Phragmitibacter flavus: one gene and its partner. Each later gene encodes a partner of the first gene's protein in a complex. Links are inferred from orthologs where the notes say so. Each region holds a gene or a part of one and is shown on either strand. Other genes may lie near its edges.

Region 1 (4,565 bases):
ACCGAAGCCCTCGCCACCAACCGCAGCGAAATCTTCACCCTGCCCGACCACACCATCCTCTGCCCCGGACACGGTCCGCTGACCACCGTGGGAGAAGAGAAAAACCACAATCCTTTCTACCCTGAGTTCAAGTAACTCGACTCAACCGACAAACCATCGCACCACCCCCTTCCTACCTTCCTCACCTAATATCATGAGCAGCAAAACCATCGCATTTGTCGGAGTTGGCCGCATGGGAGCCAACATGGCCCGCCGCCTCAAAGACCGCGGCTACACCATCAGCGCCGTGTTCGACACCCACACCGAAGGGGCCAGCACCCTCGCCACCGAACTCGGCTGCCAGCACGCCACCACCCTTGCTGACGTCACCGCCAGAGCCGATGTCATCTTCACCGTTGTCACCAACGACGCCTCGCAGCGCGCCATTTTCGCCTCCAGCGGCGACAGCCTGCTGACCAATGCCGGCGGCAAAATTTTCATCAACTGCGCCACCCTCAGTCCACAAGCCCATCGCGAAACTTACGACGCCGCCAAAGCGGTCGGTGCCCATTCCCTCGAAGCCTCCATGGCCTCCAGCATCAGCCAGGCACGAGAAGGAAAACTCTATCTCATGCTCGCTGGCGACGAAGCCATCTACAACGAAGTCCAGCCCATCATCGAAGACCTCAGCATCAACCGTCGCTTCATTGGTGGCGCGGGTCGTGCTGCTGAAGTCAAGGCACTCGTCAACATGGTCATGAACATCAACACCGCCGGCCTCGCCGAAGGCCTTGGACTCGCCGCCGCGCTCGGTCACGATCTCGACCTCATCCGCGAAGTCTTCTCACAGACCGGTGCCAACTCCCGCGTCCTCGAAACCGACGGCGAAGACATGGCCACCCGCTCCCACGACTGCTGGTTCAGCGCCGAACACGCCGCCAAAGACAGCGGCATCGCCGCCCAGGTCGCCCTCGAACAAGGACTCAATCTCCCTCTCAACGCGGCCACACAGGCCCAATATCAAAAAATGGTTACCCTCGGCCTGGGCGGTCTCGACAAAAGCGGAATCGCCGAACTCACCTTTAAAGGACGACATGCCTGAATCATCCGGGAAGAACAACATTCTCATCGTCGGCGCTGGCGGCCGCATGGGAGCCGCCCTCGCCAGGCACTACCGCCAAGATCATCAAGTCACCGCCCTGCGGAGGACCGATCTCGATGTCACCAAGGTCGACACCCTGCGTCCCACTCTCGCGCCGCTCGAGTTCGACACCCTGATCTACACCGCCGGCCTTACCAACGTCGACCAATGCGAAGATCAACCCGAAGAAGCCAGGCTCTGCAATGCGGAGACCCCGAAAATCCTCGCCCAGATCTGTGCGGAAAAAGGCGCACGGCTGATCCACATCAGCACCGACTACGTGTTCGACGGCAGGAAAAACCTGGCGCTCACCGAGACCGAGCCTCCGAATCCCCTCAGCGTTTACGGCAAAACCAAACTCGCCGGCGAAACCGCCGTCCTCAAAGTCTCTCCCCATTTCCTTGTCATCCGCGTTTCCTGGCTGTTCGGACCCGACCGCCCCAGCTTCCCGGACATGATCCTCAAAAATGCCCTTGCCCAGGATCACGTCGCCGCCATCGCCGACAAAGTATCCTGCCCCACCTACAGCGAAGACCTCGCCTCGTGGATCGAACCCATGCTCAGCGACAACCGTTATTGCGGCCTGCTTCATCTCAGCAACTCCGGCAGCACCAACTGGCAGGCCTACGGTCAGGCCACCCTCGACATCGCCGCCGAACTTGGCCTTCCCCTCAAGGCCACCAAAGTCGACGCCCTGTATCGCGCCGACTTCCCCATCTTCAAAGCCGAACGCCCCGAATTCACCGCCTTCGACACCTCAAAATACACCAAACTCTCTTCCATCGTCCCGCGCAACTGGCAGGACGCCCTCAGAGACTATCTGCAAAAGCAGTATCAAAGCTCCGCACGCTTCTTCATCGCCGTCAGCAGCATCGTCGCGATCTAACCGTAATCCCTTGCCCGACAGTATCCGTGGGATACAACCCACGGCAGGTCGGTGCCCACGTTCAACCTGCCAATTGGTTGTTGATCGCTGTTCCCCGCGCGAATTTACGAGTCCAACACAAAATCACGCATCGCGTCGATGATCACCGTCACCGAAATCGCGCCGGCGTCAGGGAACCCGATTGCCCCTTCACCCAAAGTCTTCGCACGACCAAACTTCGCCACCATGGCTTTGGTCGCCTCTTTCCCACCCTCGGCCCCTTTGCTTGCCGCTGTAATCGCATCCGCCAGCGAACCACCCGAGTGCTCCGCCGCCGCAACTGCCGCCGGTTCCATCGCATCCACCGTCGTTTTGTCGCCCACCGCTGCTCCACCGCGCGACTTCACCCCATCGACACCCGCCTGCAAAAACAACGCCAACCCCTGCGCGTCCAACTCACCGCGACCCTGCAAAGCCTTGCCGCCATTTCGGAAAAAAGTCCCAAAAATGGCACCGCTCGCCCCGCCCATGCTGCTCATCATTGCCATGCCCACGGCTGAGAAAGCCTTGTCCACACTCTCCTGAGGTGCGCTCGTCAATTTCTCCTTTGCTGCCGTCATGCCACGCTGCATGCCCAGTCCGTGATCTCCATCCCCCAAATTGCGATCCGCTTCGGAAAGTTCAGGTTCGGCGGCGATCACCCGGTCGCACACCAGCAACAACATGGAGGTGACTTCTTCTGTGGAAAGCGTGGTTTTTGGCATGGTCAGCCGATACAAGTCGAGACCCCGCCCAATGTCAAATCACCAGCACTTCGCAAGCAAGGTTTTTACCCCCACCAGACCCCGCGCCCGCCACTTTCTTCGGCATTGCGCATTTCATGGCGAAAATTTCGCTTCTCTTGGCTTGCCACCTGCGTCATTGTCCGCCTAAGCAATTGAACACCCGCATTCTCATGCTGCGTTCCCCTGCCTCCATACCCCCAATCATCGCCGTCCTCTGTCTCGGTTTCGCCTCCATCGGCAGCCTCTCCGCGCAGCAACCCGCTCCCGACCCCACCCAACTGACTGCCAACGAACTGCTCAGCGCCGCCCGTGGCGCTTATGATGCGGGCGACTGGCCCCAGGCCGAATCCCTCTTCCAATCCTTCATCGACACCTACGGCGGCACCCCCGAGGCTGCCGACACCTCGCGCAAAATGAAGCCCCTGCTGGTCATCAGCAAACTGCGCCAGAAAAAATACGCCGACACCCTCGAACTCCTCGAAGAAACCCTCAAGGATCCCGTCCTGGATCCCGTCTCTGCCGACGAACTCGCCTTCTGGCGCGGCATCTGCCATCTCCAAACCGAAGCCCACGACCCCGCCCTCGCCGCCTTCAACGAATTCCACAGCGGCAAACTTCCCTATGTAATTAGCCTCCCTCCGGCTCACCGATCCATCCACAACGGGCGCCGCGTCGAAGCCATCATCCTCCACGCCGTCTGCCTCATTCTCAAAGAAGACCACCCCGCCGCGGCCCAATTCCTCGGTGAACAAATCCCCAATCTCCGCCAGCTCAATCGCGAAGCCGCCGGACGCGCCACCGTCCTGCGACTCCACAGTCTTCTCGCCTCCAACGACGACAACACCGCCCTTCAACTCGTCAAGGAAACCTTCACCCGACTCGAAGAGATCAGCCAGATCGTTGCCTTTCAAACCCTTTCCCTACAGCTCGGCGCCAAGCTCCTCGAACAGGAGCGATTCTACGACTCCATCGCCTGCCTCCAGCGCATCTGGCCCAAAAAACGCCTGCTCGCCCATCAGCAAACCTCCCTCGCCAACTTCAAAACCCGCCTCGCCCAGGTCCAGAAAAATCCCGCCCAGGAATACCTCGCCTTTCAATACGACGGCCTCATCACGCGCATCGAACGCGAGATCAAAAACTTCGAATCCATCCCCAACTTCGACTCCGCCCTGCGCCTCCGCGTTGCCACCGCCTACCAGGGCCTCTACCGATACCGCGAAGCCGCCCTCATTCTCGACGACATGCTGCAAAACATGCCCGTCGACGACATCGTCATCGCCGCCAGCCTCAACCTCATCCAGTGCTGGCTGCAAGTCGAACGCTGGCCCAACGCCATCGCCGCCGCCGACACCTACCTCGAAAAATTCAACACTCCAGAGAATCAGGCCAACATCCCCACCGTTCACTTCCTGCGCGCCACCGCCTTCCACTCCGACCGTCAGCCCTACGAAGCCGAACTCGCCTTCACCACCGTTCACAATAAATTCCCCGACCACGAACTCGCCCCGCGCGCCCTCTTCATGGAAGGCATCACCCTCCTCGAACAGGACCTCAATCTCGAAGCCATCGACGCCTTCAACGAAACCGCCCGACGCTACCCCGACAGCGACATCATCGAAGACACCCACTACTGGACCGGCATGGCCCTCTCCTTCGACAAACAGCACGAAAAGGCTCGTCAACACATGCAGGAGCACCTCGCCCGCTACACCGACCATCCACGCTACCGGCCCGACGCCAAATTCCGCATCGCCCACGCCACCTTTGCCCTGGCCGACTACCCCCTCGCCATCAC
Region 2 (3,797 bases), on another replicon or contig:
GACTATCGGCACACCCAATCCAAAGGTATTCAGGTTCCTGCTGCGAGACCAGACGGCTAAAAAATTCGGGATCTTCCTGGCGGCGAGCCTCAGACCAGGCACGGTTTTGATCAATGAGAGGTTGGAGAGGACGATTGGTCATGGATGAGATCCATAGCACAGCCGCTGTCGGAGGAAAGTGGATAGATTCTGGCACCATCCCACTTGCGCCATGGCCCAATGCAGGCAGGTTTTGTCATGCCGCCTGACACCTCGCTCACTTTGCTGGCAGAAGATTTGTGGATCATCCACCACCCGCTGCACATTCTCGGGGCCAACTTTGGTCGCAACACCACCATCATCCGACTCAGCGATGCCCTGCTCATCCATTCAAGCGCACCGTTTTCAGAAGAAAACGTTCATGCCATCAATGCGCTTGGCACCGCGACATGGGCCATCGAAGCGACCCTGTTGCATGACACTTTCACCGACCGATTCTCCGCGAACTGGCCGACAATTCCCCTCTTTGCTCCTCAACAATTTAAGGTGGCCAATGCCATCAAGAACTACCCACTTTCCCCGCCCCCTGCTGACTGGAAGGATCACATTGATGTCTTAAAAATCGATGGGGTCCCTCAGTCCGAGGAGTATGCCATTTTTCATCGGGCTTCACGCACCTTGATCATGGCTGACATCGTCTTCAACCTCAGCCCTGGTTCGAATTTCTGGACGAAGCTTATCTTGCGCAGTCTCTCCGGCTTGAGACCAGAGCCAGATGTCAGCCGTCTGTTCCGAATGATCATCAAAGACCGCGCGGCGTTTTCGCGATCCATTGAACGTTTGATGGCGTGGGACTTCGACCGTGTCATCGTCGGTCACGGCAGAGTCATCGAAACCAATGGCAAACAAATCCTCGCAGGCATCTGGCGGAAACACGGCTTCATGCCCTGACCTAAAAAAACAGCCGACTCTCGTTCGACACGAGAGCCGGCTGTTTGAATTTTCAGATCTCGAAGATCAGAGTTTGGTGTATCCCACGCTCTCGCAAGGCATGTCCCAAAGACGCTTCAATTCATCGTCGAGTTTCATGATGCTGATCGACACGCCAGCCATCTCCTGACAGGTCACGATGCTGTCGACAATCGTGTGATGAATTTTCAGTCCGCGCGCCTCAAGAATCGGCTTGGCGGACTTCAACAGGATGAGCAATTCCATCATGTGGGTGCTGCCAAGGCTGTTCACGAACAACACAATTTCATCTCCGGCATTCAACTCCATGTCATCGCCGAAGATCAGGTCGAGCATCTTCGGAGCGAGTTCGTTCGCGGTGCACATCGGGATCAGCGCGATCCCCTTTTCGCCGTGGATGCCCATGCCAAGACCGATGACGTCATCAGCAAGATCGAAGGTGGGTTGTCCAGTCGCTGGAATGCTGCCTGGTTTGGTAGAAACTCCCACAGAACGGGTGTGATCGACCGCCTTTTGCGTGATGCGCACCAGCTCATCCAGCGTGTCTACCGTGGCCGCTGCCGCACCGGCAATCTTCACGATGGGCACCAGACCAGCAACGCCACGGCGTTTGTCTTTTTCAGAAGTCGGAGCAGAGGCCACATCGTCATTGATGATCACCGTGCGAACTTCAATGCCTTCTTCCTCGGCAAGCTCAGCGCCGATGTCGAAATTCATCACGTCACCCGCGTAGTTGCCATAAAGATAAAGCACGCCTTTGCCACGATTCACCGCCTGGGTGGCTTCGAGCACGATGTCTGGAGGAGGAGCCGCAAAGATGTCACCAACCGCCGCGCCATCGCCCATGTTTTTGCCCACCAAGCCGTGATAAATGGGCTCATGACCGGCACCGCCACCAATCAACAACGCGGGAGCATCCGGCCTCAGATCATTCATCACGATGCTGCGTTTGCCGACTTTACGGGCTTTGCCATCATAGGCGAGCACCAAACCTTCAAAGAGTTCATCGGCACAAGTGAGAGGATCGTTGATGATTTTTTTGGCGCTGTTGCTCATGAGGAAGTGGTTGGATTGGCAGAGGTTACGTTTTGGACGACCCCCTTTCTAGCGAGCACAACCCCGCTTGTCAAAGCGACAAACGCGCAGAAAGCGCCTGAATGGCCGAATCCAGTGGTTTAAACCCGGAACAATGCGCCCAATTTTTTGCCCAAAATGAGGCCCGCTCCCAGCAACGTTACCCCCAGGAAGAGCATGGCCCAAACCCCCAACGCGGCAGCAAGAAATGGTCCCGTTCCCAGCGCGCCCACCAGAGAATAGATCGCTTTCGTGATCGGATAATGCGTGGCCTGTTGCGCCAGGATCATCGAATCCGAGACCTCAAGCATGGCAAATGAAAACGCCAAAAGGCCACCGGCGATCAGGTTGGGCAAAATCAATGGCAAAGTCACTTTCCACAGCGCTTTCAAAGGTGGACAACCCAAATTTTGCGCCGCTTCCTCCAGCGTTGGACTCACCTGCTGGAATCCCGCACTCGCCGATCGCACCACATACGGCAGGCGCCGAACCGCGTAGGCCACGATCAACAACAACACCGGATCTTCGCCGATCATCAACCAGTGAAAAGGCTGCCCTTCCCGAGCCATGGCCAAATACCCAAACGCCAGCACCAGACCCGGCACCGCCAGCGGCAGCATTGCCATCGCATCCAGCAACTGCCTCCCCCAGATCTTCGTCCGCACATTCACATAAGCCACCCCGATGCCCAGAACCAAATCCAGCAAGGTCGCAAATGACGCATACTTCAGGCTGTTGGAAATCGCCGTGAGGGTCAGCTCATGACTCAACGCGCCGGAGTAATGAGCCAGCGTCAGCCCTTCAGGGAAAACGGTTTGATACCAATCGGTCGAAACCGACAACATCAACACCCCGATATGCGGAATCACCGCCGCTCCGATGCACAACACAAAACTCATCGTGCAAAGCCAGGCCCCCAGCGGCTTCGGCCGGATCATCTCGCGACCCATCGTTGCCCGTCCACCGCCACTCGCATTGCCCCGCTCAAACATCAGTTTGCTGGTGGCATACATCAGCGTCGTCAAGGTCAGCAACACCACCACCAGCGCATACGGAAACGGGTTTCCGCTCAGGTCCTTGATCGCATTAAAAATCTGCACACTGGTCACCATCTGGTAATCAAACACCAGCGGCACGCCCAATTCCGTGAAACCCCAGATGAACACAATCGTGCCCCCTGCAAAAACTCCGGGCATGATCAGCGGCAACGTCACCTTCCAAAACCGTCGCCAAGGGGGACACCCCAGATTCGCTGCCGCATCTTCCAGCGCCGGATCAAGATTCGACAACGCCGCCGTCACATTCAAATACAGGATCGGATACAAATGCAGCACGTTCATGATGATGATGCCCACCATCTGCCCCTGCCCCAGCCAGTCCACCGGATGCTCCGGGTCCATCAACCCAATCTGCATCAAAAAACTGTTGATCGAACCCGCCTGACCCAGCATCGCCCGCACCCCGATTGCGCCCACAAACGGCGGAAGGATCATCGGCACCAGGATCAGCGAATTCAGCAACGGCTTGCCCGGAAACTCATAACGCGTGAACACCAGCGCCAATGGCACCGCCACAATAAGGCATCCGAGGGTCGTGAACGATCCCATGATCAGCGAATTCCACAACCCTTCGCGATAAACCGGATTGCGAAAAACCTCCCACACATACTCCAGCGTAAAGCCACCCTTCGTCGACACAAAAGCGACCTCCAGCGTGCTCCAGATCGGCATCAGAAAGAAGCACGCAAAAAACAGCGTCATCGCTCCGAAAACCGA

What was found. Proteins that work in one complex are often made in the same cells at the same time.
Region 2: the proteins of dhaL (region 1) and FEM03_RS16115 are in contact, whole or in part, in a crystal structure (PDB 3PNL), measured with the Escherichia coli proteins. The link is inferred for Phragmitibacter flavus from one-to-one orthologs.

Annotation. Positions count from the first base shown.
Region 1 is NZ_VAUV01000002.1:57,887-62,451, reverse strand. What follows is about bases 931-3,891. They hold dhaL (dihydroxyacetone kinase subunit DhaL), read right to left. Parts: upstream 2,750-3,891; coding sequence 2,111-2,749; downstream 931-2,110. Other genes in these bases: FEM03_RS02215 (tetratricopeptide repeat protein), read left to right, coding at 2,941-3,891; rfbD (dTDP-4-dehydrorhamnose reductase), read left to right, coding at 1,074-2,006; FEM03_RS02230 (NAD(P)-dependent oxidoreductase), read left to right, coding at 931-1,081. Outside these bases: FEM03_RS02235 (MBL fold metallo-hydrolase), read left to right, coding at 1-135; more of FEM03_RS02230, read left to right, coding at 194-930; more of FEM03_RS02215, read left to right, coding at 3,892-4,565. UniProt on the Escherichia coli protein: ADP-binding subunit of the dihydroxyacetone kinase, which is responsible for the phosphoenolpyruvate (PEP)-dependent phosphorylation of dihydroxyacetone.
Region 2 is NZ_VAUV01000011.1:194,440-198,236, forward strand. What follows is about bases 1-2,987. They hold FEM03_RS16115 (dihydroxyacetone kinase subunit DhaK), read right to left. Parts: upstream 2,005-2,987; coding sequence 997-2,004; downstream 1-996. Other genes in these bases: can (carbonate dehydratase), read right to left, coding at 1-142; FEM03_RS16110 (DUF4336 domain-containing protein), read left to right, coding at 238-930; FEM03_RS16120 (ABC transporter permease), read right to left, coding at 2,124-2,987. In the rest of the region: more of FEM03_RS16120, read right to left, coding at 2,988-3,797. UniProt on the Escherichia coli protein: Dihydroxyacetone binding subunit of the dihydroxyacetone kinase, which is responsible for the phosphoenolpyruvate (PEP)-dependent phosphorylation of dihydroxyacetone via a phosphoryl group transfer from DhaL-ATP.